DNA from 2 places in the Virgibacillus tibetensis genome. Region 2 is predicted to be linked to the other one. Evidence: riboswitches for the same ligand, from Rfam matches in the RefSeq annotation. Region 2 holds a riboswitch; the other holds the start of a gene.
The links. Region 2 has a riboswitch for FMN ahead of QGM71_RS15425 (ECF transporter S component). Riboswitches for the same ligand answer to the same signal wherever they lie in the genome.
Positions count from the first base shown of each region.

Region 1: it holds a riboswitch for FMN, as region 2 does, so the genes downstream of both, ribE (riboflavin synthase) here and QGM71_RS15425 (ECF transporter S component) in region 2, are expected to answer to the same signal.

Region 1 covers NZ_JARZFX010000005.1:67,030-83,931, reverse strand. Annotated here, with positions in the region: gene QGM71_RS11880 (DmpA family aminopeptidase) at 1-643, opposite strand, end outside; gene QGM71_RS11875 (hypothetical protein) at 780-1,421, shown strand; gene QGM71_RS11870 (peroxiredoxin family protein) at 1,450-2,040, shown strand; gene QGM71_RS11865 (YjcZ family sporulation protein) at 2,327-2,428, opposite strand; FMN riboswitch at 2,794-2,940, shown strand; gene ribE (riboflavin synthase) at 3,162-3,806, shown strand; partial or broken gene ribB (3,4-dihydroxy-2-butanone-4-phosphate synthase) at 3,821-4,423, shown strand; gene ribH (6,7-dimethyl-8-ribityllumazine synthase) at 4,459-4,923, shown strand; gene QGM71_RS11845 (hypothetical protein) at 5,056-5,241, shown strand; gene QGM71_RS11840 (ABC-F family ATP-binding cassette domain-containing protein) at 5,273-7,147, shown strand; gene QGM71_RS11835 (C45 family peptidase) at 7,261-8,313, shown strand; gene QGM71_RS11830 (hypothetical protein) at 8,449-9,120, shown strand; gene QGM71_RS11825 (DUF5667 domain-containing protein) at 9,299-10,336, shown strand; gene QGM71_RS11820 (CoA-disulfide reductase) at 10,429-11,769, opposite strand; gene QGM71_RS11815 (sodium-dependent transporter) at 11,839-13,182, opposite strand; gene kynA (tryptophan 2,3-dioxygenase) at 13,258-14,106, opposite strand; gene kynB (arylformamidase) at 14,106-14,747, opposite strand; gene kynU (kynureninase) at 14,747-16,018, opposite strand.
Region 2 covers NZ_JARZFX010000009.1:14,491-31,392, forward strand. Annotated here, with positions in the region: gene QGM71_RS15375 (hydrolase) at 10-330, opposite strand; gene QGM71_RS15380 (mechanosensitive ion channel) at 524-2,179, opposite strand; gene QGM71_RS15385 (o-succinylbenzoate--CoA ligase) at 2,285-3,730, opposite strand; gene menB (1,4-dihydroxy-2-naphthoyl-CoA synthase) at 3,897-4,715, opposite strand; gene menH (2-succinyl-6-hydroxy-2,4-cyclohexadiene-1-carboxylate synthase) at 4,770-5,573, opposite strand; gene menD (2-succinyl-5-enolpyruvyl-6-hydroxy-3-cyclohexene-1-carboxylic-acid synthase) at 5,578-7,317, opposite strand; gene QGM71_RS15405 (isochorismate synthase) at 7,320-8,705, opposite strand; gene QGM71_RS15410 (1,4-dihydroxy-2-naphthoate polyprenyltransferase) at 8,865-9,800, shown strand; gene QGM71_RS15415 (hotdog fold thioesterase) at 9,854-10,249, shown strand; gene QGM71_RS15420 (TraR/DksA C4-type zinc finger protein) at 10,268-10,621, shown strand; gene QGM71_RS15425 (ECF transporter S component) at 10,697-11,281, opposite strand; FMN riboswitch at 11,447-11,594, opposite strand; gene QGM71_RS15430 (S8 family serine peptidase) at 11,917-16,338, opposite strand.

The DNA.
Region 1 (16,902 bases), on a different contig from region 2:
GTGCATCCAGTTTCTTCTTTTCCCAATCAGCAAAAAGAGCTTCTTCCCTTTTTCCAAAGTTACTGATTACGAGGCATCCTACAGTATATTTATCATTGGGAGTAGTTACTACGCGTGAAGCGGTGCCTACACCACCTTTGTAGCCATAACAAACCATGCCTTTTCCCGCCCCGACAGCACCTTCCTCCGTTGGGTTGCTAGAAGCACTTTCAATTGCTTGAATAGCATGCTCAGGACTTACTATTTGATTACGAATAGAATTTAAATAGCTGTCATTGCATTCTCCTACAACAATATTGATCGAGTTTGTTGAATCCCCAATTTCTCTATTTCCATTTAGCATATATTGCAGAGTTCCTTGCCAAACTGCTCCAACACTAAACGTATTTGTCAGCATAATAGGTGATTCGATCAAGCCAAGCTCATTCATCTGAACTAGCCCAGCCGTTTTAGCGTAACCATTAATTACAGCACTTGCAGCACGTGTCTTTGTATTGAAGAGGTCATCTCCATGAGGAAGAATTGCAGTCACGCCAGTACAAATAGTGCTTTCCTCATCTAGTTTTTCATATAATGTAACATGTCCGACCTTAACGCCACCGACGTCTGTGATACAGTTAGTTTTTCCTTTTGAGAGAGCCATTAGATCAGAACCCCTTTGTTTATGTATTTATCCTATTTATTATAGCAAATTTCGGTATTAGGTATACAGAAGGTACTGTTTTACATTCCGATATAACAGCTATTATAATGAGTACATACAATAGGGGGTATGCAAGATGTCGATTTGGGTTTTAATACCAATTTTTATTCTCCTCATAAGTATGACTGCGGGTTTATTATTTTTCTATATAGTTAGTCCATTGACAAAGGCTGAGAGGAAAAAACAAATAGAGGAAGTTGCCTCTTTGCTGATTAATTTTCTCTTATTCATATGGGTGGGGAAAATTCTCTTGAATTTAACTGTATTCTTTCAAGATCCACTGGCAATCTTGGCATATCCTAGTAATTCACATGCTTTTTATATAGCTGTATTATTAAGTGGACTTACTGTTTTATACAAGTGTATAAGAAAGCAAGAAAAGACTTTTAGTACCCTTTTTTCATTTATACCTGTTTTCTTAGTAGGATCATTCGTTTTTGAGTTTATTCAGCTTAACTTGAATAAAAATCCATATACATTAGTTTATTTAGGTTTATTAGTGTTACTTATAGTCGCATTTTTACTTGTACAGGAACGAATTGCTCCTGGGAAAATAGCAATTATTATTTTAAGTGGGTGGACAGCTGGGCAGCTTTTTCTAGCATATGTATTCCCGTTTGTAACGGTATTTGGCTATCTGATAGCACCGTGGTTCCTAATCGTATTTTATCTAGTAATGACCACCTTGTATGTTTTAAAAGTAAATGTGTCACAATAGTATTAGTAGGTTATCGGAGGGTTATTAGATGAAAAAAATGACTATGATTGTAATTCTGATTGGTATGTTTGTTTGGGCTTTATATGATTTTGTTGAGCCAGTAAGTGATGCGAATTTTGCTGGTAATGATAATTATACAATAGAAAATGGGGCGGCAGTAGCTGTAGACGGTACAGAGACTTTAAATGTGACAGCAGAGGGAGTCGAAGTAGGAGATGTAGCTTCCGACTTTGAGCTAACAACATTGGATGGAGATACAGTTAAGCTATCCGATTTCCGTGGGGAACGAGTGATGCTGAATTTTTGGGCAACCTGGTGCCCCCCGTGCAGAGCGGAAATGCCGGATATGCAGAAGTTTCATGAAGAGAAAGACATTGTTATTTTAGCGGTGAATTTAACCGATACGGAGACTAACAGCAAGCATGTACCTGATTTTGTAGAGGAATATGGACTGACATTTCCTGTATTAATGGACGAACATTCAAAGGTTAGTGATCTTTACCGAATAAAGCCAATACCTACGTCCTACATGATTGATTCCAAGGGTCTGATTCAGTACAAAGCATTTGGTGCATTGAACTATGAGTTGATGATTCAGGAATTTGAGAAGATGAAGTGAAGCGCTCGTCCCTTCAGGGCTTTGCTTCATTTTTCTGTACATCGGTTGAAAAGAACTTAGGTCAGGTATGAAAGGTCAATTGTCCCTTTGAAGGCGAAGGTGACATTTCCCTAGATACAGGGGAAAGTTGTTGAGTTTCCTGGACCAAAGAAGCTAAAAGTAAAACTCAATAAAAATCTTATTTCAAATACTAAGGTTAATAATAAAGTAAGGCACAATAAAGCGCCTTAAAGGCGCTTTATTGGGGAGTTAAGAGAGAGTTAGCATGCAGGATGGATTTGGCTAATTAATACTTGCTTACAAATGCTGTACCAACAATAATTAACAAAATGAAGAGTACAACAATTAAAGCAAAACTATCGTCTCTTTTAAATCCATAATCACTCATAAAGGTTCACCTCCTAGAGGTAGTAATACATTTTATGTTTAAACCAGTTAGAAAGATTGGTTGAACGCCATGGGATTAAGATATATTTTTAAAATTAAATATATAAAAGGGCAATATTGTGTTGTTCTACATCGAACAAAATAAAAAAAGGGGGAATGTAAAATGCTTAAAGAAGCATGGAAATATTTAGCGGGTATGGGAAAAACAGAATAAAATAGAACGCATTAATAGCGATCAAGTGGTGTTGTTGACCAATTCGTCAACAACAAGTTAGATAATACTTATCCAAATTAAAATGTAGATAAACCAAATTACTTGCAGTATAATCATATTTAGGTTATAACAAATATACAAGTTCATATTTGAATTTCCTTCGGGGTCGGGTGAAATTCCCAATCGGCGGTGATGAAGTATAACACTTCTTAGTCCGTGACCCGTGCGGTTAATACCAAACGGTGGATCTGGTGAAACTCCAGAGCCGACAGTTAAAGTCTGGATGGGAGAAGGAATTTTTCAGAAAGTAAGTATCTTCTAGTAATGAACCAGGGGCAAGATATATTTATTCTGCCTTTGTTTAATTAGTTAAGATTATTTATTTGTGTACCTTACTTATGAAAATTCTGCCATTATACCTCTGAAGCGATTTCAGGGGTTTTTATTTTTGTAATTAAATTAGTGAACCAAGGGTTAGGATGAAATACCCAGGTTGAACCTGGAAAGGGAGTGGCAGATATTGTTTACAGGATTAATTGAAGAGGTTGGTACGATACAGCAAATGGAGCAAGTATCCGATCACGCTGTGAAAATGATAATAAAATCTGCTGAAGTCATAAAAGATGTGCAGCTGGGTGATAGTATCGCCGTGAACGGCATTTGTCTAACTGTTACAGATTTTGACTCGGGTGGCTTTCAAGTCGATGTAATGCCAGAAACAGTTAAATCAACTTCGTTAAACGCTTTGAAAAAGGGTTCGAATATAAACTTAGAAAGAGCGATGGCGGCAAATGGTCGGTTTGGTGGACACTTTGTCTCTGGACATGTGGATGGCATAGGGAAAATTACAAGAAAACAAAAACAAGAGAATGCGATTTATTATGATATTCAACTGCCAGAAGAATTTGTACCATTCTTAATGAATAAAGGATCTATTACAATAGATGGAATTAGTTTAACAATCTTCCAGGTGAAGGAAAGAACAATTACGATATCGCTAATCCCGCATACAGTTTCTGAGACAATTTTAGGTGAGAAGGATAAAGGGGATATTGTTAATTTTGAGTGTGATATGCTTGCAAAATATGTGCAGCAAATGATGAATCATCAGCAGGGTAAGACGAATATAAACCAGGACTTTTTAAAAAATAATGGATTCGCTTGAAAGAAGGGAAAATAATGTTTCATACAATTGAAGAAGCAATAACGGAGTTAAAAGCAGGAAGGCCTATTATTGTGGTTGACGATGAAAATAGAGAAAATGAAGGAGATTTCGTTGCCCTTTCCGAAATGGCAACACCAGAAGTGATTAATTTTATGATTACACATGGCAAGGGCTTAGTATGTACAACAATTAAACCCAATCTGGCTGAAAAGCTTGGGCTCCCACTAATGACGAGTAATAGCACAGACCCATTTGGTACTGCTTTTACAGTAAGTATAGATCATAAAGATTCAACTACTGGAATCAGTGCACAAGAAAGATCCAACACAATCCGAGCAATGCTTGATCCCGGGGTGAAGGAGACGGATTTTAAAAAACCTGGACATGTATTTCCTATCATTGCAAAAGAGGAAGGAGTCCTTACTCGTCCTGGTCATACGGAAGCATCCGTTGATTTAGCAGTATTAAGTGGCGCATCTCCTTCAGGCGTTATATGTGAAATTATTAAGGAAGATGGCACCATGGCGCGTGTTCCGGATTTAATGAATATAGCAGTAGAATTTAATTTAAAAATTATCACAATTGAAGAACTGATTAAATATCGCAAATTGCAAGAAGTTAATAACTATGCATAATATGGGGAGTTGTAATAATGGGTAAAACATTTGAAGGTAATCTGGTTGGAAGTGATTTAAAGATAGGTATTGTTGTAGGAAGGTTTAATGAATTTATAACAAGTAAATTATTAGATGGTGCTAGAGATACATTGAAGCGTCATGGCGTTGACGAGAATAACATTGATGTTGCATGGGTTCCAGGAGCATTTGAAATTCCTTTAGTTGCTCAAAAAATGGCGCAAAAAGATAATTATGACGCAGTGATAACATTAGGAACGGTAATTCGCGGTTCTACCCCGCACTTTGATTATGTTTGCAGTGAAGCCGCCAAAGGTGTTTCTAACGCTTCAATGCAATCAGGCAAACCAGTAATATTTGGTGTATTAACGACAGAAACAATCGAACAAGCTATTGAACGTGCAGGAACGAAAGCGGGCAATAAAGGTGCAGAATCTGCAGTGTCAGCGATAGAGATGGCCAATATAATAAACCAATTCTAGAAATGTAATTAGGGAGGGAAACAGTTGATAAGGGCTGTTTCCCTTCTATTATTCTAACTAAATAAATGGAAAAATAACTGGGACTAGGATAAACTAATAGATGGGTTATTTTTAGATACGGAGGAGATTACCGTGAAATTACTAGTAGTACAGCTTATTATCATGGCAGTTATTTGGACAGGAATGATATTCTTCTTTTCAGATATGAACACTGCAGCCAAATCTATTTTTTACATTGTAACATCATGGTTTTTATTTTTAATAGTTATTGTATTAAAAACATTATTTACTAACAGAAAAAATAAAAGTGCAAACTAGTTTCCTCTCTAGTGCGTAAGGAAGGTTTACTATGCTTACAATTGAAAATTTATATAAATCGTACGGTGAAAAAATCTTATTTGATGAGATTTCGTGTACCATAACGGATAAAGAACGAATAGGTCTGATCGGTGTGAATGGTACCGGGAAGTCTACCTTCTTAAAAACAATTGCCGGGATAGAGTCACCTGAAAAAGGGGTGATTAACCATTCAAAGGACTATCATATTGAATATTTATCCCAAGACCCAAAACTTAATCCTGACTTGACTGTAATCGAACAGATTTATTATGGGGAAGCGACCATTATGAGAGTAATGCGTAATTACGAAAATGCTCTTATGCAGCTTCAACGTGACCCGGAAAACAGTGATGCCCAAAATCAACTCATGAAGATGCAGCAGGAAATGGATGAAGTAGAGGCCTGGGAAGCTAACACGACAGCAAAGGCTGTATTGTCAAAATTAGGGATAACCGATTATGATGGGCAGGTCATCGGGCTTTCTGGCGGTCAACAAAAACGGATTGCAATTGCTAAAGCACTCATTCAACCTGCAGACTTACTAATATTGGATGAACCAACAAACCATCTGGATAATGAAACGGTAGAGTGGCTGGAGAAGTATTTACAGTCATACAAAGGGGCTTTATTGCTGGTTACACATGATAGGTACTTCTTAAATCGTGTAACCAACCGTATTTATGAATTGGATAAAGGAAACTTGTATATTTATCAAGGTAACTATGAAACTTTTTTAGAAAAAAAAGCAGAACGGGAAGCATTGGAAGCAAGTAGTGAGATAAAACATCAAAATACACTACGCCGGGAGCTGGCATGGTTAAGACGTGGGGCCAAGGCAAGGTCAACCAAGCAAAAAGCGAGAATTGGCCGTGTTGATGACATGAAGGAACAGACATTTGATACAAAGAAACAAAATGTTGATTTTCAGGTTGGCTCCACAAGATTAGGAAAAAGTGTAATTGAACTGAAACAGGTTGATAAATCCTTAGGAGAGAAAAAGTTGCTGGAAGACTTCAGTCACCTGGTGGTTCCAAATGAGCGGTTAGGCTTAATCGGCCCAAATGGATCTGGAAAAACGACTTTGCTGAATTTGATTGCAGAGCGCATCACTCCTGATAGTGGGCACATAGAAATAGGAGAAACTGTTAAAATCGGCTACTATACACAGGGTGATGAAGAACTCGATGGAAATATGCGTATTATTGACTATATAAAAGAAGTTGCTGAAATTGTCTACACGAAAGATGGTTCCGTAATTACTGCGGAGCAGATGCTGGAACGCTTTTTGTTTTCGAGAAGGGAACAATGGACTTATATTCGCAGGATTTCAGGTGGGGAAAGAAGACGTTTGTATTTGCTGAAGGTATTAATGACCGAGCCAAACGTGCTTCTTTTAGATGAACCGACCAATGACCTGGACACACAAACATTAAGTGTACTTGAAGAATACCTGGATCATTTCCCTGGTGTTGTTATTACCGTTTCCCATGACCGTTACTTCTTGGACCGCGTGGTAGATCGTTTGCTTGTGTTTACAGGAGTAGGGAAGACAGAATTCTTCTATGGTAACTACAGTGAATATTTGGAACAACGTGTAACAATAGAACAAGAGCAAGCAAAAATAGTTAAAGAGAAGCCAGTCAGACAAAAGCAAAAGAAAAAGCTTTCCTATAATGAGCAAAAAGAATGGGAGAAAATTGAGGAAGACATTATGGATCTAGAAAGCCATGTTGAAGAACTAAAGGCAGGTATAGTCGACGCTGGGAGTAATTCTGAAAAGGTACAGGAACTTTTTGCAAAACAAGAAAAAATAGAAGAAACATTAAATGCAAAGATGGAGCGATGGGAAGAGCTGTCGTTGCTCGTTGAGGAAATGGAGAAATAATTATTTGCTGCACCTTGGAAAAAAACTCCAAGGTGTTTCTTAATCGTTCGGATTACGGAATAATATTTATGTTTTAGATAAAACTAAGTAACTGTAGAATGAGGGATTTCTTTATGAAACAAATTTATAGTGATATTATTCAATTTCGTGGAAGCCATTATGACTTTGGTTATATGCAGGGGGAGTCATTGAAAGATTCACTTACGCTGGAAAACCGCAAAAAACAATGGAAGATAAGAAGGCCGCGTTTTATTATTACAGCAAATGAAGTGAAAAATGCCATCCTTCCCTATGCACCTGGAATCTGGGATGAGCTACTTGGTCTTCAGGACGCATTAGGTTGGAAGATAGAAGATGTGTTACAGGAGTTCGGTGGTTATCGTCTTGAATATGTTAAGAGTGGCTGCACTATTTATACCGGATCTGATTACATGATTCGTAACTATGATTATCATCCAAAAACATATGAGGGACGTTATACGTTCTATCAACCTACAGATCAGGGCTATGCAATCATAGGACCTTCTCAGCGAATCACGGGACGGATGGATGGAATGAATGAAAAAGGGCTTGTAATGGGCTATAACTTCATGCATAGAAAACAGCCCGGTGATGGTTTTATCTGCAATATGATTGCGAGGATCGTCCTGGAAAGCTGCGCAACTGTAGGTGAAGCGATTAACTTATTGAGGGAGATACCCCATCGCCATTCCTTCAGTTATGTTCTCTTGGATGAAGAGGAAGAGACATTCGTAGTTGAAGCTACACCTAGAGGGGTAGAAGTGCGCAATTCAAATGTTTGCACAAATCATTACGAAATTTTAAAGCACGAAAATCGCCATCACTTAGACGATTCGTATCAACGAATGAATGCCATAAGGAAACAGCAAGGTCAGGTCACTGATGCCTATCAAGCGTTTCGTATGCTGAATGATATGGACAAAGGTATTTTCTCTACTAAATACAAACAATGGGCAGGCACTATTCATACATCGGCCTATTTTCCTAAGCAAAAAAAGGCATGGTTTGCATTGGGAGGAAATAAAAAGCCTATCATATTTGACTTCTCAAGCTGGCTGCAGGGGAAGAAAATTACAACAAAACGCATACTGGGTAAAGTAGATACGGAATTATCTTTCGTTCACATGGATCGCAATGTAAAGTAAGGCTCATGCGGGTTAAATAGTTTCTAAATAAATGTTTACATGGTATAGATTTATGGGAAAATGACTATAGACTTTATTTTTCTATAATTGAAGTTATAATAAACTCACACGTATTATTAGGAGGTAACTAACACTATGAAGCTTTTTCAAGTTAGGAAAGGACAATTTGTTTTTTATAAAAATGAATTGCACAAGGTTTATAGCGTAAAACCAATGTTTAAAAAGTCCGTTCACCTATACCGATTGAAGGACATGCAGCAGATTTTGACCAGAGCAAGTGAAATAGATTTATATAAACCAAAACATAATGATACGTTTATTTTTTACGGTAAACGGTACACAATTGACAAGGATAAGAAACCAGAACCAGGTGATTATATTCTAATCATCAAGCCTACCCCTGATTTCCTGGATCATTATTCACTTAATGAGATCGAAAAGGTGGATAGCGTAGAGGACGGAAATGTTGTTACTACTAGGGATAATGGCGTGAAACATAGTGAATATGTTGTAATGGTTCCTGGAAAGGCAGAAGCAAGCAGGGAAATTGCCTACTATGATAAAAACCTGGTACCAGAAGCACAGCAGATTGAGGATGAATCTATCAGCTACCTGGCAGAAAAGGATAATTCATTAAAACCTGTAGTTGGTGATATTTATATCGATGTGAAGAGTGATACAAAAGCAATGATTGTTGCCATGACAGAAGATGAAGTGATATTTGGACATGGGTTACGCGTTCATGTTGCCGAACTACTGGATGATACTAATTTCACACTGGTTTATCGAATTGAAGAAGACCTCTAGGGAGCCCTCCAGCTGATTAAGCTGGGGGCCTTTTCTTGTTGTAATGACGATTATAAAATTGAAATAACTTTTTGAATGGGTAATAAGTATGGTTTTATAGTAATGTGTACAAAAGCAGACATAAACCAAGGTTAATTTACGAAATATTTACTGAAATGCAAAAAAGGAGGAATAATAAATGAATTTATCTAAGAAAGTTATGGTAATTGCAGCAAGTGCCCTTCTGGTATCATCCTATACGTTTGCCCCCCCTGTTCTTGCGGAAGAAAAACAGGATGATTCCATTGTCATTAATGAGGTTGATGAGGAGCAAGCTGAAGCAGCTGATGAAGAGAAAAACGATGCAGATGGAGCGGAAGAGTCAGTTACCCAGGATGAGCAACTATCACAGACAGTTTTGAATGAGCTTTCCTATTTTGCAAAGTTGATGAAGGAAAAAATCCAATTAACACTTACATTCAGTGAGTATCAAGAAAGTCAATTACTTGCAGAATATGCTGCAGACCGTATTGCAGAAGCAAATTCTCTTATTCTTGATGGTGAAATAGATGAAGCTACCGAGTTACTGCAAGCTGCAATTAAAGCACAAGAGCAAGCAGAAGCAATTCTTGAGGAACAGGAAGAAAAAGTTGATGCTGAATTGGAAATTTCAATAAATGAAGAAGAAAATCAAAATGAATCTGAAGAAGCTAAAGAAGCTGTTGATGAAGAAGAAGAGCAGGAAATGGTTGATTTACACGTAAAGCTTGCTAATAACTTTGAAGCTTTATCTGATGTATTGCTTAAAATAGACAATCCAAGAGCACAGCAAGCTATTGCGAAAAACATTCAAAAATCATTTGATAAATTAGCTGAGAAGATTGAGAAGCGTTCAAGCAAGCTTGTTGCTGATGAAGAAGAAGCAGCAGAAACAGAAACAGAAACTCAGGAAGAAACAGATAACACAGCTAGCTTAAATCAGGATAGCGAAGAATCTGAAGAAGTAGAAAAAACAGTAGTTACACAGACTAATTCCAGTGATGGAAAACCTGAACAAGTCGTAACAAAGTCTGCTAAAGCTGCTGAAAAGGCAGGAAAATCAGCTGCTAAGGAAGAAAAAAAGGAAGAGAAGGCTGAGAAAAAAGCAGAGAAGCAGCAAAACAAACAACCAAATAAAAAAGCTGAGGAAGCAAAGGAAAAAGGTAAGGATAACAAACAAAAGAATAAGAATAACTAAAAAAAAGCACCTGACTGCGGTTAGGTGCTTTTAAATGGTAATTCCATCTTGAGTGGTAACCGGAGGATGATTTCATACTGAATGAAGTTTCGCTATTTTAGCATAGCACTAGCTTTATAGCCCAGAATATTGATTGGATCTTTTGCATTGGAATAGGGTGGTGCGTAAGCTAGTTCCAGCTCTGGTAAATCTGCAACATTCAGTTTAGCCGATATGGCAGTAGACAATACAGCGAGCCGCTTATCAACACCTTCAAACCCTACTGTATGAGCACCATACAGTCTTCCGCTTTCCTCGTCAAACAGTATTTTTATCCAAAGTTTATCAGAACCTGGGTAATATCTGACATGGGAGTATGACTCTATTACCGCTTCCTTAAAGGGAATTCCCAGTTTTTTTAAGGATGCACTGTTATGTCCGGCAGCACCAACAGTTAGATCAAAAACTTTTAAAATAGCTGATCCAAGGGTTCCTTTATAAGGAATTCTTTCCCCATTCAAATGGCTGGCGATGATGAATGCCTGGCGATGAGCCGGCCAGGCAAGGGCAATGTGCCTCGGTGTTTCTGTAATTAAATCCTTTGTTTCTACAACATCACCCAGTGCATAAATAGCAGGATCGGTTGTTTGCATGAATTCATTTACAAAGACAGCTCCTGTATCTCCAAGTTTCAAAGAAGATTCAATAGCCAGTTTTGTATTAGGTTTAATTCCTACAGCCATTATTGTCATATCTGCATCAATCACTTCTCCGCTGTTTAAGTGCAACCTCTTACCTTCATCTGAGTAGTAGTCTAATCCATCATTTAAAATGACAGTTACTCCTTTATCATTCAGATGCTTCTGAACGATGCTGCCCATATCACTATCAACTAATTTGATTACCTGTTCGGAGCGATCGATCATTGTACAATTTAAACCAAGGGCATGCAGGTTTTCCACCATTTCTAAACCGATGAATCCTGCACCTACTATTGCTGCCGTTTTTGGTTTGTTCCTCTTTATGAATGAATGGATCGCATCCATATCTGGAATCGTGTGCAACGGGAACGTTCGATCAGCGTTTAATCCTTCAATAGGAGGAGTAGCGGCTGAGGCTCCTGGCGACAGAATTAGTTTGTCATAGCTTTCTTTGTGATTACCTGCCGTATCTTTATAGATGATTGTTTTTCGGTCACGGTCAATGGACACGACCTCTGTGTTTGTTCTAATGACTAAATTATACTTTTCCGCAAACTTTGCTTCGGGATATAATAATTGATCTCTTTCCTCTACAGTATCTCCTATGTAGTAAGGCATCCCACAATTAGAAAAAGAGATATAGCTGCCTTTATCGAATAAAATAATTTCAGATTCCTTGTCATTTCTGCGAATTTGGGCAGCTACAGTTGCACCGCCGCCAACTCCACCTATAATGAGAATTTTATGGGCCATATTCATCCGCTCCTTGTCTGAAGTAAAATCTGCTAATAAAAGTTTTAATTAGCTTTTTCATACATTTCCCTAAATAAGACCAAGTGACCCTAAGAAAACGATAATAATTGTCAAAGGTACTACCCAGCGCATTAACTGAAACCATACGGTGTACATCGTTGAGCTCAGACTATTGCTATAGGAAAATTCCCTTTTCATTAATGTTTTATCCATTTTAAAACCGATAAATAATGCGATTAATAAACAACCTCCGGGGAGCATAATGTTACTCACTAGAAAATCGGTTGCATCAAATACTGTTAAACCGAAAATTTTAAACTCTGCCAAGTTGCTTGATGACAAGGAGGCTGGAATACCGGCAATAAATATAACAAGTCCTGCAATCCATGCAACCTTTGTACGGGAGCGCTCTTTCTTTTCAGTGAAAGCAGATGTTATGATTTCCAGCATGCTAAAGGATGAAGTCAGAATAGCAAATAAAAACAGTAGCAAAAATAAGCTTAAGAACAATTCGCCAAACGGCATTTGCGCGAATGCCTCAGGCAATACAATGAATAGTAATCCCGGTCCCTCTGCTGGTTCAAGCCCGAAAGCAAATACTACTGGGAAAATAGCTAATCCTGCCAATAGAGAAACAACGATATTCATAATCGAAACGGATCCTGCTGACATAGGAAGACTTACATCTTTAGTTAAATAGGAACTATAGGTAACCATGACAGAAAAACCGACTGCCAGGGAGAAGAACGATTGACCAAGGGCATATAAGACACTTTCTCCGGTCAGCTGTGTAAAGTCAGGCTGAAGAAAGAAAAGAATTCCTTCCATGGCGCCCTCAAAAGTTACGGCGCGAACAACAAGAATAATAAAAAATAGTAATAATAATGGCATTAATACTTTACTTGATTTTTCAATGCCGTTTTTAATACCAAATGAAATAACAATGATATTAATAATTAAAAATATGGCAAGTCCTGCAATTGTAACAAAAGGGTTCCCGGTAACTGTTGCAAATAGCTCAGCATAGTCGGCATTATCCTTTATAATCATTCCTGGAATGGAGAGGAGGCTGTAAATAAGTACCCATCCACCTACAACACTATAGAAAGATAGGAGGAGAAATGAGCCTATTGCCCCCCAGATGCCGATAATGGACCAGCCACTTTTTGGAGCAAGTGTTTTATAGGCACTGATCGCTTCCTTTTGTGCGCCTCTTCCAATAATGAATTCTGCGATTAAAATAGGAAGACCAATCAGGATTGTAAAGGCGATAAATAACAGGAAAAATGCCCCGCCACCATTCATACCTGTCATGTAAGGAAATTTCCATATTGCTCCGAGACCGATTGCGGCTCCTGCGGATGAAAGGATAAAGCCAAGTTTACTTGACCACTGATCTGTTTTATTACGCATTTAATGTCTTCCTTTCTGCTTTAGATGCTTCTTCGTTGGACAAATTCAATTTAGTATCAGTTAATAAGTCAATAATTATAGCTTGGTGCGTATATCCCATAGCTCGGGGAAGAAATAATGTTCCAATACTTTTTTCAGATAGCCTACCCCAGAGGAACCTCCTGTACCAGTCTTGTGGCCAATGATGCGCTCTACTGTTTTCATATGCCTGAATCGCCATTGCTGAAACCAATCTTCTATATCGACGAGCTTTTCTCCTAATTGATATAAATCCCAGTAGGCGTCCACATCTTTGTATACTTCCAGCCAAGCTTGCTCTACAGTTGGATCCTTTTCATATGTTTTTGAAAAGTCGCGGGACAAAATAGCTTTATTAATAGGAAAACCATTATCAGCAAGCGCTTGAATGGCAACATCATAAAGTCCTGGTCCATGATATGCCTTTTCAAGGATGGCGTGCAGCTCCGGGTCTTTTTTGTAAATTTTCAAGATAAAAGGTGTTTTATATCCAAGAACAAATTCAACCAGGCGGTATTGATAAGATTGGAATCCAGATGCATTTCCCAGCTTATCGCGAAACTCCATATATTCTGCTGGTGTTAATGTGGAGAGAACATCCCAGGCTTGAATTATTTGAGATTGTATTTTAGAAACACGTGCCAGCATTTTAAAGGAGGATTGCAGCTCTCCGCGTTGAATGGCACGCACTGCGGCCTGTGTTTCATGAATAATCAGCTTTAGCCATAGTTCACTCACTTGGTGAATAACAATAAATAACATCTCATCATGATGATCTGATAACCTTTTTTGACTGGACAACAGCGTATCCAGCTGCAAATATTCTCCATAGGTCATTTTTTCAGTGAAGTCGGTATGAATACCTTTTTCAGATTTAAATGTATCATTCGAATAACTATCACTCATTAGAGACTCTCCTTTTCGGTAAGTGGGCGTAATACTGCGCGTACGGGACTGCCATCAGCCCCGTGAATAGCTAGTGGTAAGGCAATTAATTCATAGATACCTGGTTTAATAGCATCCAGCATAATATTTTCTAAGATGTTAATCCCATGATTATATAAAGCATGATGTGTTTCAAGTGTTTTACTGTCTGGAGTGTCCACGGAAGGCATATCAACACCAATTAATGTAACACCTTTGCGTTGTAGATACGGGGCAACTCCAGGATCAAGCACTGGCATTTCACTAGGGAATCGTTTCGGATTATTTGGTAAGGACGTACGTAATAATAGACGGCTTACACTCTTTAGTTCAAATTCCTGTAAGACTTCGGCGGTAATTTCTTCTACATGACTTACATCAATGACTGTTGCTTTTCCGATATAACGGTTAAGATCCAACTCGTCAATAGTTTCTCCATCAGTGTCATAATGGAAGGGTGCATCGACATGTGTGCCAGTATGTAAGCTGGCAGTTATTTGTCCTATATTAACAGACCCAGTCTGTTCTTTTGTGTATGTTAACGAGTAAGAGAAAGGTGTGTCACCTGGCCAGGTGGCCATATCATTTGTTAATGGCTGCGAAATATCAATCCAGTTCGTCATTATGCAATTACACCTCGCTTGTTTTCATATTTTTTATAACGCTCTTCAGTCATAATTCGTTTTAAGATCCGGACCATCTCCCATACTTCTTCAAATGTATTGTACAATGCCACAGGAGCAAGCCGGATCCCATTTGGATTACGGAAATCCGGTATAACTCCATCTGCTTTTAACGCTTTACAAATACGGGCAGCTTCCGGATGTTCAAGAAATATATGACCTCCACGGGTAATCTCATCACAGGGGTTAGCAACTTTAAACTTGAATTCTTTTAATTCAGCTTCAATCAATTCCAATAAATAATTCGTTAACTGCAGTGATTTTTTGCGTATGTTCTGAATCCCTGCTTCCTGGAACATTTCCAGGGAACCTAGTAAAGGGGCAGCACTTAAGACATGGGGGGTACCAATCTGATACGCACCTGCATGAGGAGCTGCAGTTAACTCATGTTCCATATCAAATTGTTTTCCTTTATCCGAACTGAACCAACCAGCAAGCCCGGGCTCATTTCCAAAATGCTTCTGATTTACGTACAATCCGCCCACACTGCCCGGCCCACCATTTAAATGCTTATAAGTGCACCAGAATGCAAAGTCCACTCCCCAATCTGATAACTCATGTGGAACAGATCCGATGGAGTGACATAAGTCGAACCCAATCAGGATTCCGCGCTTATGTGCTTCGTCTGTTAATGTTTTCATATCCAGTATTTGACCACTGCGGTAGAGGACAGCTGGCAGGACAATTAAAGCAACATCCTCTGCCATGAAATCGATGATTGTCTGTGTATCAAGTGTATTTCCGTCTTCACTTTTAACCTGAATGAGATGATCTTGAGCCTCATATCCCTTTAGTTGCAATTGACTTTTTAGAGCATAGATATCAGAAGGGAAATTCAGTTCATCTGCCAGTATTTTAGTCCTTTTTCCCTCGGGTTTATAAAAACTCGCTGTTAACTGGTGAAGATTAGTAGTGGTTGAGCCTGTAATAATAATTTCTTCTGGAGAAGTCCCAATAAGATCGGCAGACAATTTTCCCAGTTCTTCAGATAAATAGAACCAGGGGTGATTGCCTTCTGTCCATCCATCTATTGCGTAATTTTTCCACGATTCAACTAAGGTTTGAATGGAAGCTTCTGCTCGTTTTGATAATAGTCCCAATGAATTTCCATCAAAATAAATTGTATCTGCTGAAATGTAAAACTCGTTGCGGAAGCTTTTTAAATCATCTTCCCTGTCTAAGTGAGTTGCATAGCCTTTCTCGGTAAACATATAAAGCACCTCTTTTAATTAGTTGGTATTTTTCGCAGGTTTCATTGCTATTTGTCGTAGTTGATATAAAAGACGAAGTAACTAGTTACTGACTTAACTTCGCTACGGAAATACACTTCGCTTTCCGCGGGCGGCTGGTGAGCCTCCTCGTGCTATCGCACTGTGGGGTCTCACCGATGCCTTTCCTCCCGCAGGAGTCTTCGTGTTTTTCCTCCGCTAAGCATTGTGCAATGTTATAAAAAATTCACTTAATGCTTTATAAATTTCGCTGTGGACAGACGACTCTTGCGGAAAGCAACAAAGCTTTTCGGTGGGGCGAACCAAAGGTACAGCCCCAAAGATTTTTGGTGGGACGATTAATCCCAGTCCCTGACTAAGACCTCACAGTAAAGCTCGACAATATTTAATTACACGAAGAAAATGCGGATGTATTTTGAGGAATGTTGCATTCCCGCAGCTAAAAGTTTAGGAAACCTCTATCAGCGGAGGCAGAATACGCAGACTCCTCGAAAATATAAAACAATTTTCTTCGTGCGAGGAAATTTCACTGAACATTCCTTATCCTATAGGAACAGCACGTGTCCGAAGACCCCGGAAGAAGCGTTCTTTGCTTCTGAGAAGGCTGAGGCCGTGCCCATGGAAAGCGAAGTATTCTGCCGAAGCGAATCCAAGCACTCAACCATCATCAGAAAGAGTGTCATGAAAGAGAATTTTCATTACTTCGTCTTATATAGATTCTGTGTCAAAAACAACATTACTTTTCGGTGGGGTGAACCAAAGGTGCAGTCCCAACTATTTTGGTTGGCGAGTAACGGTATTTCCAATCCAATTATTTTCACATACTTTTATCTTAACAAAAAATAGCGATGAAATTTACATATTTA
Region 2 (16,902 bases):
TCTATCTTCTTACATATGATTATCTTCTAAAATGCCCATACTTTTGATATGATCCTTTGCTTGCTCATCGCCCAATTCATATAGCATTTGATACGCTTCTGTAATGCCTGCATCGTATTTATCATTTGCCTTATCATTATGATAGGGCATTATTGGAATATGAGCCCGCCAAAACGCTCCCATACTTGCCTCATGCATCTCATTCATTTTTTCCCGTAATAAGACAACCTCGTCCTCCGTTGCGTGGATAATAAATTCATCGTTGTTGCTATATTCAATTTGTGAGATTTCTCCTGATGCAATGCTTACGTAAAATTTTTTTCTTTCCATATAGCACCTCCTACTACTAATTTGGCTTAAAATTGCATAAGCATGTATTATTTCTTAATGAAAAAAACCATCATTTAGGATGGTTTAATAAAATTTCAAGTATTAATTTTAACAAGGAATGAATTAAAGCAAGGCATCTCCTTTATCAGACATAGAAGGGTATCCCAAAAAATTGGAATACCCCCATCTTAAATTATCTATCATTATCTGGATCTGTATCATTTTCAAATAAATCATTACTTTTAAGTACATCATCTGTGTTAAAATCATTTGAATCATATTCAACTGGGTCAGTAGTTAAATCAATGTTTTCAGTGACATCTGCTTTTGATTTTTTTTCTTTCATCTTCGTTTCCTCAATTGTTTGATCAAACTTTTTCAAATATTTCCTTGCAAAATCTTTTCCTCCTAAACCAAAAGCTAAACCAAATGCAAGTGAAAGTCCACCTAAAATCAGAATAAAAGCGGAGCTGACAATAGTAGTAGCAATGCCTAATTGTGTTAGTGCCATGAATACGGCCAGAACAATGACTGTATACTTGGCAAAACCAGCTAAAACAATTGTCGCAGGACCAGTAAGTACATTTCTTAATACCTTTTCAACAATATTCGCTATGATTAATGCTATTGCCAGAATTAATACTGCGGCCAAAACCTGTGGCAAATATGCTGTGACAGCTGTTGCTATAACTACCAGGAAATCAAGTTGCACCAGATATAGCGCTTGGACAGTTAAGAAGAAGGTGATTAGCACTTGGACAATATAACCAACTAATGCTGAAGGCGCCATTTTCTGCTGTGATGCTTCGCTATTTGATACATTCATTTTCTTTGTTAATCGATCAAAACCCACGTTTTGCAAATAACTGCGAACAAATTCTCCAATAAGTTTACCTAACCATACACCGGCGAGGATAAGCGCTATCCCGATCAGTATATTCGGTATCATATTCATAATATTGTGCAGCATACCTATTGCTGGTCCGGTAATACCTGTTAAGTCCAACTTTTCCAATGCTGCGATCGTGATAGGAATCATAATTAGAATAAAGACTACATTCCCAACAAACCCAGCAAAACTTGTACCTTCAACTGCTTTATTCAATTTCAAACGTCCAATTAACCGTTCTACTCCAACGACCTGCAGTAAATTAACTACAATGTTTTTAACTACCTTTGCAACAAACCAACCAACGGCAAAAATAATTGCTGCCGCGAGAAGTTTAGGTATGAATGCCAGCATTGTTGCAAGTAATCCGCTAAACGGTTGTGCTACCCCTGCTATATTTAAGGCATCAAGTACGCCAGGTATAAAGAGTAATAGAATTAAGTAGAAAGCAACTTTACCCAGTCTTTCTATATAACTCTTAATTTCTTCCTCTGTTTTAGCTAATTTCATTTTATAAAATAAATGTAATAAATTTAACTTTTGGGTTCCATGTACAATTAACCACTGAACAATCGAAGCGATTATCCAAGCTAAAGCAAGAATCAATACTGCTTTTAGAACAGCTGGAATAACACCAAAAATTGTAGCTACTAAATTGGAGAGTGGGTTAGCAATCATATTCATATTAAGCACGTTAAAGAATAGGACGAATACGATTAACAATAGTATGTAATAAACCACTTTCCCAAATATTTTTTCTGAGTTAACCGGTTTATCATTCGTTCGAAATTTGTTAAAAAATCTATCATCTATTTGAGTTTTTCTAAGTGCCTTTTCTACTGCATTACCAATTGCTTTTGCAAGTAACCATCCTACCAAGAGAACTATTAAGGCAATAACAAAATTTTGTAGCCCTTGCATAAATCCAGTTGTAAAGTAATCATCCATAAAATTTCCCATAAAAAAAACTCCCTCCTATGTAATATAGCTATCTATACCTTAAAATGTATTGCTTTAAACCTATTACATTTATGGAAGGGAGAGTTTGTTTCATTTTATTTACTGCTAAAGCAATTTTAAAAGTTGATGCTTTACTATTTTATTAGATGCATTTCGGGGGAGCTGGTCAACAAAGTATATAGTTTGTGGCACTTTGTACTTCGCTAGATGCTTTTGTGCATACGAGATTATTTCTGATTCTGTCATTTTCTGGTCATTTAGCACAACAAATGCGACTGGCACCTGGTCCCAGCGATCATCTGCTTTACCCACTACAGCAACTTCTTTAATAGAAGTCAGATTAGTAAGCAGATTCTCAATTTCTGAAGGGTAAATATTTTCTCCCCCTGAGATAATCAAGTCATTTCTTCGGCCAACTACATATAAAAAGCCCTCCGTATCCAAATAGCCCAAATCTCCAGTTGCAAGCCATTCCGAGTGAAGTGCTTTTTCTGTAGCAACTTTATTATTTAAGTAACCCTTCGTTACCATTGGACCTTTAACATGAATTTCACCAATTCCATTATTTTCTAATGTAATAACTTTTAATTGCGCCGGAAATAAAGCTTTTCCGGCAGACCCTATTTTTTCCAGCGCGTCTTTAGGACTTAATGTTACAATTTGCGAAGATGTTTCCGTCATACCGTATGTTTGAAATACTGGAATATGGTTTGATTTCGCTTTTTCCAATAGTGATTTTGGAGCAGGTCCTCCTCCAAGCAGCATACAACGAAATGTTTCAGGATACTTTGTGCTTCCGGCTACTGTTATTAGTCTTTGAAGCATCACGGTTACTACAGAAACAATTGTAACGCCACTTTTCATTATCGCCTTATGTATGACATCTTCATTAAATTTATCTAGTAAATACACAGGCATGCCATAAATGACACTTTTAATTAAGATCGATAGCCCTCCAACGTGGAATAGTGGTAAGGTTGCGAGCCACTTATCATTCGTATTTATCCCTAAATTCAGTGCCGAACCTATAGCACTCCACCAATGATTTCCATAAGTATGAATAACGCCTTTAGGAAAACCAGTCGTTCCAGAAGTGTAAATGATTGTAAATGTATCATCTAAATTGAGTTCAGTATTAAGATTTACAGCTTTTTCTTCATATGTATTTATTTCAGAAAATGCATGAATTTTTTCTACATCTAAGTGCATAACTTGTTCAATTAGACTATCTGCTGCTAACAGGTAAGATACACCCGCATCTATTATTTGATAATTCAATTCAGTTTCTGTTAAGCGGATATTCAGCAATACTCCAACTGCTCCTAAATAACTTAGTGCATGTATTGCAATTACCATCCTGTGGTAATTGGTGGATAGGATGCCTACATGTGTCCCCTTTGCTACACCCATGCCAGCTAGTTTCTTTGCATAGGTTTGACTTTCATCTCTTAGTTCTGAAAAAGTCATGGTAAATCCATCTGGCAGTTCAATAGCTGTTTGGGATGGCGCTAAATCTGCTTGTTTAGTTAACCAGTGAGGTATGGTTTCCATATACCTACCTTCCTCTCTTATTAATAAAATATAGCCGTAGTAGAAATCAACTATGATTTATTAATTCTCTCAGTCCATGTTTAAACTAGTCGTGTGATCACCGAACTGTCGGCTGTAAATTAAAAACCTTTGCTCTGAAATAGAAGCAAAGGTTTTTAATTTCTACTTATGGAAAGCGTGGGAATTGTTTAAAGTTTGGCTTTCTCTTTTCTTTAAACGCATCTCTTCCTTCTTTTGCTTCATCTGTCGTATAGTAAAGAAGTGTTGCGTCGCCACCCATTTGCTGTAATCCTGCAAGACCGTCTGTATCAGCGTTAAAGGAAGCTTTTAGGAAACGCAGTGCAGTAGGTGATTTCTCAAGAATTTCTTCACACCATTGTACTGTCTCTTCTTCCAATTTATCTAATGGGACTACAGTATTCACCATACCCATCTCATATGCTTCATCCGCACCGTACTGTCGGCATAAGTACCAAATTTCCCGTGCTCGTTTATGACCAACCATTCTAGCTAGATAACCCGCTCCATAACCAGCGTCAAAGCTGCCTACTTTCGGTCCAGTTTGTCCGAATACAGCATTATCTGCAGCAATCGTTAAGTCACAAACAATATGCAATACATGCCCTCCACCTATTGCATATCCTGATACCATTGCAATAACTGGTTTAGGTATCGTACGAATTAATCGTTGAAGATCAAGTACATTTAAACGCGGAACCTGGTCTTCTCCCACGTAGCCACCGTGACCGCGAACTGATTGATCTCCACCGGAACAAAACGCTTTGTCTCCTGCTCCTGCAAGAATTATAACTCCAATTGAAGAATCGTCACGCGCATCTGCAAACGCACTTATCATTTCATTTACAGTCAGTGGGGTGAAAGCATTGCGTTTTTCAGGGCGATTTATTGTCACCTTAGCAATTCCATCATATTTTTCATAAATAATTTCTTCGTATTCTCTTACTTGCTCCCATTTCACAGTCATGTTCTTCCTCCTTATGTATGGTTACTATTACTATTTTTCATAAAACAACACTACTTATTGTTTTGAGAAAATGAACTCAGTTACTATTCTACCAAATTTTTCGGCTTGTTCCACATGAATTGCATGTCCAGCACCTTTAATAATTACTAACTCACCTGAATATAAACGTTTTTCCATCAATTTATTGATATCAATAAATTTTTCATCATGCTCTCCTGCAAGCAATAACACCGGCCCGCTAAGCTGATCGAGCTGCTCCCACCATGATGGTTGTATCCCTGTCCCCATAAAGCGCAGTGACTGAGCAAGTCCTTCTGCAGATTGTAAACTTCTTTCTTCCCGGATTTTATAAAGTACTTCTGTTGGCAAGCTTCTTTGGGTATGAAAAAGTGGAATCTTTTCCCAAAAATCAACGAAACTCTCGATTCCTTCCCTTTCCAATTTTTGGGCAAGCTCTTCATCCTTCTCAATACGGTGGCTGCGTATTGACTTCTCACCCAATCCTGGTGACGCACTTTCTAAAATTAAGGATGAAATTTTTTCTGGATACAACATTGCAAAGGACAAAGCCGTTCGCCCTCCCATAGAATAGCCGAGCAATGAAAAGGAATCCAAATTCAAATGATTAGCTAGTTCTAATAAGTCTTTACAGCATTCTTCCATCGTTTTGCTGGTGCGTGTCTTTGTTCTACCATGACCCGGCAAATCAATTGTAATGATTTGCAGATCATTAGACCAATTGGCTACAAATTCAGACCAAGTGGTTGTGCTTCCCGTAAACCCATGTAACAGAACAAGAGGCTTGCCTTTTCCATGAGTCTCATACCAATATTCGGCTCCATTAATTGAAAAATACACCTGCTTATCCCTCATTTCCAAGTAGTTCATTTTCAATTACTTGCCACTTAGTACGATGCCATTCTGTGTTTGTAGATCGATCTGTTCTTACTTCAACAACTGATAAACCTTTATGCTGGTAGCTTGCATACAGCACTTCTTTTAATTCAGCTTCTGTCTCTGGTCGATTATAATTTCCACCATACATCGAAACGGCTTTTTGAAAGTTTATATCCATCGGCGTGCCAAATAATGCTTCGAAATGCTTCTTATCGTTTACTTGGGGCAGAAATGAAAATATACCTCCGCCATCATTATTAATAAGCAGGATTGTGATATTTAGATTATACTGTTTCGCTGCCATTAAGCCGTTCATATCATGGAAAAATGATAAATCCCCTAGCAACAAGGTGATGTCCTTTCCACCGGTAGCAGCCCCCAGTCCACTTGAGACCATTCCATCAATCCCGTTCGCGCCACGGTTTGAAAAGATGGACAGTTTTTTAGGTGTAGTCATAAAGAAAGTATCCAGATCTCTTATCGCCATACTATTTCCTACATATATATAGCTTTGTTCTGGTGTTGCTTCAAGCAACGCCCTTACAGCTTCTCCTTCCGTTATTTGTTCTTCCATTCCATACAGTAAATGTTTTTTTGCGATTTGATTCATTTCCTGCCATTGACTTAACCAACTCTGCTCAAATTTCAGTGCGGCTGAAGCTTTAACTAGGTCTTTACAAAGCATTGTCGGATCGGCGAATACAAATGTAGTAGAATTCCCGGCAGGTTCTCGAAAACCATTAAAGTCCTCCACAATAAACTGGAGTGCTTCCTTATGCTGTTGTAAATAAAAAAGATAAGCTTTTGAAACAGGCATTGCACCAAAGCGTATTATAAAATCTGGTTTTAACCGCTCACGTACAGTTTCATTTCGCAATATGGCATCATACCCTTCTATTACGTGCGATTTAGAGTGAGGACCCGAACGCACTTGGGATAAGGGGTCTGCCAATACAGGTAATCCCCATTTTTCTGCAAGCCGGATTACCCCATCTGCAAAATCATCGCCTACTTGCGGACCACATACAATTACCCCTTTTTTCTTATGCTGAATCTTATGGAGTAATGCGTGAAGTTGGTGTTCATCTACTTTCTTCTTCCCTGGCAGCGTTGGAATATAGGATTGTTCGTGTTTTTCTCCCCATATATCCTTTATTGACAAGTCAGGAAGTAAAGGCTCACGAAATGGAAAATTTAAATGAACAGGTCCCGGATTATCCTCCTTCGCTGCATAATATGCCCTTGCTGCTTTGCTGCGAACATACTCCAGCATAGTTGGAGTAGCTTCTGGTAAAGCCATCTCATGGAACCACTTGACATAGTCACCGTATAATTTCAGCTGTTCAATAGCTTGCGGGGCACCTACATCACGTAATTCAGGTGGACGATCTGCTGTTAAAATAATCAAGGGAACCCTGCTGTAATGCGCTTCTACAATTGCAGGAAAATAATTAGCTGCTGCTGTTCCAGATGTACAAACCAATACAACCGGACGTTTCGTTTCTTTAGCTATACCTAGTGCAAAAAAAGCTGCAGAACGTTCATCAATAATAACCCATTCCTTTACTTGATCATGCTCAGCTAATGTGATTGCCAATGGGGTAGAGCGAGAACCTGGTGATATCACAGCGTCCGTTAAGCCGTTTTTGGTCAGTTCATCGATGAAATTCCCAGTATACCTAGTTAAAATCTCTCTATGGTTCATCCTTAGCCTCCTAAAACAGATAGCATTGGCAGAAGCTTAATATTCGTTTCTTCATACTCTGCTTCTGGATCTGAATCCTTTACTACACCACATCCAGCAAATAAGGACGCTTCATCTCCCTGGATAAGCCCGGAGCGAATGGCTACAGCAAATTCTCCATTTTGATTACTATCCAACCAACCAACTGGAGCCCCGTACCAGCCCCGGTCCAGTAATTCGTTATCACGAATAAATTGCAGTGACTCCTCACGGGGTGTACCGCCCAGCGCTGGTGTAGGGTGCAGTTGCTTAATAATATCAAAAATGCTATATCCTTTCTTCAATGTTGCTGTAACAGGTGTGTATAAATGCTGCAAATTTTTAAGAGGATAGATTACAGGTTCATCTGGAATTTCCAAATCTGTACAATAATTTTTTATAGCATGTTTAATCATCCTTACAACAAAGTCATGTTCTTGCCTGTTCTTTTCATCATGAAAAAGGGAATGACTAATTGCCATATCCTCCTCTTCTGTGTGCCCTCTTGGGGCTGTCCCAGCAAGACAAGTGGATAACAAATGATCTTTCTCAATTTTCACCAAACGCTCTGGAGTAGCGCCAACAAAACAATCATCATTCTTTTCTAGGGCAAAAATAAAACTATTTCCCTGGGTCTGTATCAAATTCTCTAAAACAGTTGTTATATCGGCTTTCTTATTAAACTTTAAGCGTACTTCTCTTGCCAAAACTATTTTTTCTGCTTTGTTTTTTCTGATTTCTTCTCTCGCTTGACGTACAGAATCTTTCCATTCACTTGGTTGAATTTCTATTTTCTCATTAGTAATTAATCCGTTTGTGTTTCTTGGTCTCTCTGAAAAGAACGTCGCTTCCACTTGCTCCAATTCGTTTGCCAGCTGTATTGCATGGTCATCTCTTTTCAGTCTGATATTTATTGTGAAATAATAACTTCCGTCCTCTTTGGTAAGCATATATTCTGGAATCGTAAACTGACTCGCACTAAACTTCTTCCATAAATCAGTTCGTGGTTTTTTTGGATCAAAGGCCATGCCTCCCAATGTGACAATTCCTGTACCTGGCACTTTGTATGGATTGTAAACAATTGCCTCGTCCAATAATTTACTCCACTGATTTTCAGTTACTTCAAAACGCTCTTCCTCTGCAACGATTTCCACTGCATTACCTACACCAACTATATAAAAATCATCTATTGTACTTGTCCAAAATGTGCGATTCTTTTTCATACCCTTAGCCACTTCAAAAAAATGAAGTGGATCTAATGGTGCTATTTTCTTCGTAATACTCAGCAGCTGCATGCCATGCTGAGTTTCTATTTTTTTTATTGCCTTGTCCAATATATCTTCTAATTGCTCTTCCTTTATTTCAATCATCTATATAAAACCTCCGTTAAACATACAATGACAAACTTCCATATCTATTTTATTCCCTTTTGAGATGTTTCTCAAGGAAATCCTTCTCGATAATTGACACGCTTTGACAAATTCCCTAAGATTAATATGATATTTAGTACTTTCAGGGGGAGAAATAGCATGCAATCTAAAGCAAAAATAAATATTAAACAAGCCTTAAATGAAAGAGAAGGCTTTCAAATCTGGTGGCGTCTGTTACGTCCGCATACACTAACTGCCTCATTCGTACCTGTTTTCGTAGGAACAATGCTTGCATATATTGATGGATCGATACATGTATTCGTATTCTTAGCAATGCTTTTTGCATCCATACTAATTCAATCTGCAACGAATATGTTCAATGAATACTATGATTTTGCTCGAGGGCTGGATACGGAAGATTCTGTAGGGATTGGTGGTACCATTGTACGAGATGGCATCAAACCCAAAACAGTTTTAAACCTTGCTATTGCGTTCTTTGGGATTGCACTGTTACTCGGTATTTATATTTGCCTTATGTCCAGCTGGTGGATTGCAGTAATTGGTTTAATAGGTATGCTCTTCGGTTATTTATATACAGGTGGACCTATACCAATAGCTTATACTCCATTCGGAGAAGTTTTTTCCGGTTTTTTTATGGGAACAGTAATTATAGGGGTTAGCTATTTCATACAAACAGATACACTCACTGCAGAGGTAATTTGGATATCTATACCAATCGCTATCTTTATTGGCACAATATTATTATCAAATAATATACGCGATTTGGATGGAGATAAAGAAAACGGGCGTAAAACAATTGCTATTTTAATTGGAAGAAGAAATGCAATTCGTTTTCTAGGTCTACTCTTTATTATAGCATTTAGTCTAACCTTTTTCTTTATTATAGTTGGGATTCTTCCACTATGGTCAATTATTACTATACTTGCCAGTATTAAGACTGTTGATGTAATTAATAAATTTAAAGGGAAAACACAACCGATTGAGATGATGCCAGCAATGGCTGCAACAGGAAAGGCAAATACGATTTATGGATTTTTGCTAGGTATTTCATTGCTAATCAGTAAATTTATTTAATCATCCACCTTGGTTCACACACTGCAAGCACTCAGTAAAAAAGGAGCTTATTAATGAAGCAATTTGACAAGACACTGATGAACTCACTAGGGATTGAATTAGTTTCTTTCGACAAAAACTTAATCGTATTATCGATGCCTGTTGATCATCGAACCCACCAGCCCGCAGGTTTTTTACATGGTGGTGCTAGCGCAGCGCTTGCTGAAACTGCTGCCAGTATCGGATCCTACGCCCATGTAGACCCTGAAGCTGTAACTATTTTTGGAGTTGAAATAAACGCCAACCATATAAAAAGTAAACGTAACGGAATAGTAACAGCTAAGGCTACACCACTTCACATAGGAAAAACTACTATGGTATGGGATATAAAGATTTTAGATGAAGAAGAAGAACTGATCTGCGCCTCCCGATGTACCATCGGTATTGTACCAAAAAAGAAATCGCCATGATTACGGAAGGAGATCTTTATGAGTAACCATCTTAGTCAGGAAGAGATAAAAGATTTCAAAGAACAATTACTAAAATTAAAAAAGGAAAATTTAGAAGCAATGGAGTCAAGTCAAGGTACTGGGCCAAATGAATCCATTGCCGAACTTGCAGATTATGACAATCATCCAGCCGATATGGGTACTGAGCAGTTTGAACAACAACGAGATCAAGGATTAAACTTAATCCGCAAAGACCGGCTGCAGGAAATAAATGATGCGCTGCAACGAATTGAAGACGGAACATATGGCTTAAGTGAAAAATCAGGTGAGCCAATCCCGGTGGAACGACTTAAAGCACAACCAATGGCCAGAAACTTAGTGGAAGAAGAATAAATTTTTACTCTCAAAAAAACCTTCTCTATCGTTTAGAGAAGGTTTTTTTAAATTAGAATTTCATTAAATTAACTATCAGGCAACTTTTGCTTGCTTCTGCTCTATCCATGTACGCATTTTTACAAATAGCGGAATAAACAACAGCCCTACAACTATACCTTTTATAATATTAAAAGGTAGAACACCAGCTATAACGGATATCCATTTTACTTGTTCACTCATTTCCCATCCCATAAACCATGCATAAGCCGGTAAGATAAAGAAATAATTTAAAACACTCATACCTAAAGCCATAATAATAGTCCCGGTAACTAAACCAGACACTATACTTTTTACTCCTTTAAACTTGTGATAAAGAATAGCTACAGGTACAACAAACATGATGCCTGCCAGGAAATTGGCAGTAACCCCAATTGGGTCTCCTGCTCCTGATACCATCAAGTAAAGGATATTTTTAACTGCTACTACGATAATTCCTGCCACTGGAGAAAAAATTAGTGCAGCCATTAACGCAGGTACTTCACTAAAATCAATTTTTAAATAGGGTGGTAAAAATGGTAACGGAAAATTAAAGAAAAATAATACGAGTGATATTGTTCCTAGCAATGCTAGAATAATAAGCTTTAATAATTTTGATGATTGCTTGGTTGTTTGCATCATCATTCTCCCCCTTCATCTTAAATCGATTCCTATCTCGTGATGAAGGATAGCCAACTTCCTTTTGTACCTTATTAAAAAAGCACATAAAAACCCTAAAGCTTAATGGGGCTTTAGGGTATAAAAATTCACAGGAAAAACTAAGTGCATACGCACCAGATTTTGGCTCGACATCTTCTCCCATCCAGACTGTAACTGTCGGTTCTGGAATTACACCAGATCAGCCACTCAGCAGTATGCTTTGTGGGTCACGGACTTGAAGCAACATTTGCTCCTTACCGTCGGTCGGGAATTTCACCCTGCCCCGAAGATTGGAATCGATATTTTATTGTCAATTTTTATTATACATAGTTTCATTGTATTTGAAAAGGGTTCTGCTTACATTTTAGAACATTAGCGCAGGTCATTCGTTTTTAGTTGGCCTACCACTAGAAAATTGCTGTTGGCTTATCATAAGAATAGTCCGAAAAGGGCACCTGGCATTGGCGCTGGAGCCGGACGTGGCTGTTTAATTGTAAGAATTAAGTGCAGCCAAAATTTTATACATTCCTATTTCTTAAGAAAGGTGTAGAAGTTTTAACTTCTACACCTCAAAGACCTTACATCGTTATTTATCTGTAAATGCTACTCTAATGGAATTAATTATTACCTTTTCCATTATTCCCGTTACCATTGTCTTTTCCCTTTCCTTTTCCTTTTCCGTTGCCATTTCCATCTTCTTCAGTAATGAAAACTTTTCCTTCTGCTTGCGCACGTGTTTCATTATCAAAATCATCTACCACTTTAACTTCGATAACAGCGCCTTCAGCAAGAACATTACTAGGCACTGTCCAGTACCCGACATAATGACCTTCAGTTGTTTCTCTCATTGGTAACTCTGTTGCATTGGATGGTTGACCTGTTATATTTGTTAGTGGCATATGGACAGTAAATGTTGCATCTAATCCTGACTCACTATCAAATTCAATCATTACCGTTTCACCAGCTTGAACTTCCTGGTCTTCAGTTGGTGTAAGGTTTTCAATTTCTGGTGCGTTATATTTAACCTCAATAGTTACCGTCTCACTTGATGAATTACCGGCTAAATCCTGTGCAATAACTTCGATTTCATTTGAACCATTGTCGAGCAGGATGCGTTTCGAGTAGCTGCCGTCAGTGACTGTTGCCTTTTGCCCATTAACTTCTACAAAGTCAAGATTGGCATCAACTACGGCTCCTTCTACAGTTACTGTTTCACGATTTGTTTTATCGCCGTCTTGCGGGCTATCAATCGTTAACTCTGGTGACTCTGTATCCAAAGTTACTGTTACTGAGTCAGATTCATCTACTGGTGCACCGTTAAGCAATGTCACGGCTGTAATTTCATTATCGCCTTCTGCTAACTCAGTTGTTATAGCGAAGTTGCCATCATCGCCCACTTCAGTAGTACCTGCTTCTTCCCCGTTATTCAATAATTGTAAAGTAGTCGTAGGAGAAGCACTTCCTTCTACTGTAATTTCAGCCTCATTTGTAATTAAATCTTCTGCAGGTGACGTGATTACAGGCGCATCCACTTCATAGCTTACACGAGCACGAATCATATAGTTCCCTTCAGATGCAGGGGATTGTGACCATGCACCGCCAACTACTTGATAGCTGCGTTCAGCATAAGGCCCATTTTCATCTGTTGCTAACCCTGGGACATTAGGGTAGGCACCTGTTTGAATATATACCATATAGAAATCACCATCAACTTGAATAGCATTTTCTCTTAGGTCAACAATTGTCCATTCATCCAAACTTCTTACTGCTTCTGCTTCTATCGGGCCTGCTATTTTTTGACCTGGTGTACCATTAGCACCAGTAGCATCCCATACCTCTACAGCAAATTCCGTTCCACCTGGGTTTGGCCAGTCAGCATCATGGAATTGGAATACACCGTCTGTTACGATAGCAGAATCCTTCCCTTCAGGCAGGGACATTCTTACCGCCCAACCATTTCCTGCATCATAGAAAGCACGAGCATTTTCAGCTGTTCCGTCGTCGTAACCAATTTCACCACCAGGCACCGTGTAGAATGGCTCTAGAGAAATATTAACTTCTGTATCTCCATCCTCCAGATTCACTGCAACTTCTGTTCCGTGGTATCCTCTGGCTAATACCTTTAAGGTGTACATACCCTCATAAGCTGTTAGAGAGTAACTACCATCTCCGTCAGTTTCTACAGGAGTAATGTTAGCATCTTCTACCAAAAGTACTGTTGCCCCTTCAATAACTTCACCTGTAGCTTCATCAGTAACTATTCCACTTACAGTATTTTGTTCAACCTCTTCTAATGTAAAATCTACTGAAGAAACTTCATCTCTTTCAATTACAACTGACTGCTGTTGAGATGCATATCCATAAGCCTCTGCGAGAACTGTGAATTCTCCAGCAGCATGCAGGATGGAATATGATCCATCTGCCGGGCTTGTATTTACCGAACGACCACTTTCAAGTACACTTACCTGTGCACCCAAAGGCAATAACGTCGGATTAATTGCTTCCTTAACAGTAGGAGTTTCTTGCTCCTTAGATTGCATTGGTTGAATTTCTGATACAATTACCTTTTCTTTTAGAGTGTCTTTATCGATTTTATCTGTAACACCCGAATTTAAAGGTAATACTTCGTTTAATGCATGTACACTCGTATTTTCAATGCCGTTTTCTTGAGATGCACTACTATCTACTGACGTGTCTACCAATGCGACATCATCAATATATAAACCATCTCTTACAACACTTACATCTGTAGTTAAATTAAAGCTGATATAAACACGTTGACCACTATACTCTGACAGGTCAATTTCTGTACTTTCCCAACCATCAGAGACATTAGTCATGCGCATCAATTGGACCCAATCTTCTTGATCTGTTGAAATAAACACATGTCCAAAATCCCAGTTATTTTCAATGTTATACCATTGGTTAAACTGTAGGGATGTATTTTCTTCCGGCAAATCAATTGGTGGCATCATCAGTGATGTGTTAGCGTAGTTATCATATGGACCATCCAGATTTGTAGCATAAACATTTTCACCAGAAGTTGCACTTCCTGGACCTGATGTCGGTACGCCACGCTCCCAGCTGTTATTTTCGCCAAATACAGTCCAACCTGCAGGAGCTGATTCAAAGTCTTCCAAATACCCTACAGTAATTCCTTGTGCGACAGCAACAGTGTATTCTTCACTTGTTACTTCATTATTTCCAAAATCATTAATTACCCAGTAATAAGTTAGAGAATCACCATCAATATGCTCTCCAGGAATCAATGCAACATACTCACCTGATTTAAAGTCACCAGATATACGTGATGCTTCAACAGTTTGTTCTGCACCATCTGCATCTTGGTAATTTAATTCTACAGATGCAACACTAACATTATCACTAACTTGAATAGATAAATCTAAATTCATACCTGCATATGTTTCCGAAGGTGCTTCATGTTCAAACGTAGGTGCTTCATTATCTTCACCCTCTTTTGTCACTTGACCTTCTAATGTTCCTAGACCACTTATCATTGATGATACTGCATCATATGCATTAACTAATCCATATCCAAATCCATTATTAGGAGAATCAGGGAATTGGCTATTTGTTAATGGGGTAGCAGTCGATAATAAGATATCTTCTATATCATCAACAGATAAACTTGCATCCGCTTGACGCAGAAGTGCTACTACCGCCGACACAGCCGGGCCTGACATGGATGTTCCATTCCATCCACCTTCATAGCCACCACCTGGAACACTTGAACGAATATTTACTCCAGGAGCCGATATATCAGGTTTAATTTCGTCATAAGGTGAAGGCCCTTGTAAAGAGAAGCTTGCTAGTCCATCATTAATATCCGTTGCTCCTGTAGCAAATGATTCTGGGTAATTTGCTGGAACAGCAACTGATCCAGGCCCACCCGGGTTAGTAAACGTAGTATTCCCTGCTGAAAACTCAGGGAAAATTTCCGCTGCTCTCCAGTTAATTACTACATCTCTGTACCATTCATCAAGACCTGGTCCACCGCCCCATGAATTATTTACTACATCAGGAGCCATATCTACACGTGCATTTCCATCAGAGTCAGTAGGAGCTAAGATCCATTCGGCTGCTGCTAAAAGATCAACATCTGTACCTCCAGCCGCCGTAAACGCCTTAACAGCGATCCACTGTGCTCCAGGAGCTACCCCAACTTGATTGGAATTATCTGGTTCACTACCAACCATAGTACCGGTTACATGTGTACCGTGCCCTTGGTCGTCATATGCTTCATCTTGTCCAACTGTTGCATCAAACCAGTTAAAGTCATGATCAACTTCATCCGTTGCAGCATCGTATCCACGATACTTTTCTTTTAGCGCCGGATGATCCCATTGAACACCAGTATCAATACTTGCCACCACTGTACCAGATCCATCAATTCCCATATCCCAAACAGCAGGAGCACCAACACGTTCAACGTTCCACTCCACGTTAGCAATTTCGGATTCAGGGGTCTTTGCATCTTCTGTTACAGTTGTATATAATTCACGCGTTTCGTTAGGTAATATCTTTTCGACTTCTGCAAATGTAGCGATTTTTTCAGCTACCTCTTTTGTAGCTGTTACGGACATACCATTAACAATATGATAGGAATTAAAATCTTTTACATTACCTGTTGCTAGTTCTGTCTCCAAATATTTCTTCACATTATATTGTGACGTTAAGGAAGTTTCTCTTAATTCTGAAACAACAGCTGATCGCTGAATGAACTCAGATTGCTGGGCCGAAAGCTTAGCATTAGCTGATGACTCTTTAGCTTCTTTCGCTACCTTCACCGTATCTGCCTTTTCACTGAATTTGACTAAGAATGTTACTTTGTCATCTTTCATAAACTCATCAAAAAGACGTTCACTTACTTTCACTTGCGAAACATTATTGGAATCATTTAACGAATGGTGTAACTTTCCATTCGATTCCGCACTAGTGATGCCAGGTGCAATTAAAGAAAATGTCATTAGAAAAGTTGCTGCAATACTAAAAGCCCTTGTTTGACGTTTTTTCTTCATACTCAAAACCTTTTCCTCCCCTCGATTATATAACAATGTGTAACAAACACCAGGATGAGAACCACTTCAAACTAAAATACACCTCTGCCTCCTTCCCCAAATTAGGTTCTCAGTTGTCAGTGGTGCTTTGGTATAATCTTAGTTGTTGAGTGTAAGTATAATGGATATCTGAAAGGAATTATGTCGAAATACGTCAGTTTAAATCTGAATTTTCAAAATTGATAGAATGGTATTATCTTTTCTTCTTTTAATACATAGGTTATAGACCCGTTTATTTAAAAAAACGTACCAAATTATAAGTAAAACCTTTGCAAGTAGTGCAATCAACGTTTCTTCCATCAAATCACTTGTAGGTTAACTAGTCTAAAAAATGATTAATTATTCCTATTTTAAATAGAAGTTAAGTCCCACATTTTCTAGCTTGAGGAAAACATAGGTCTCCAGAACCTTGTTTTATCACAAATTATAGTTCTTTTATCCCTGTTTTTGTTATAAGATATAATACTAACAGTGTCTAAATACCTGATTTTTGAAAAAATGCAATCTTTTTGAAACACTACAGTT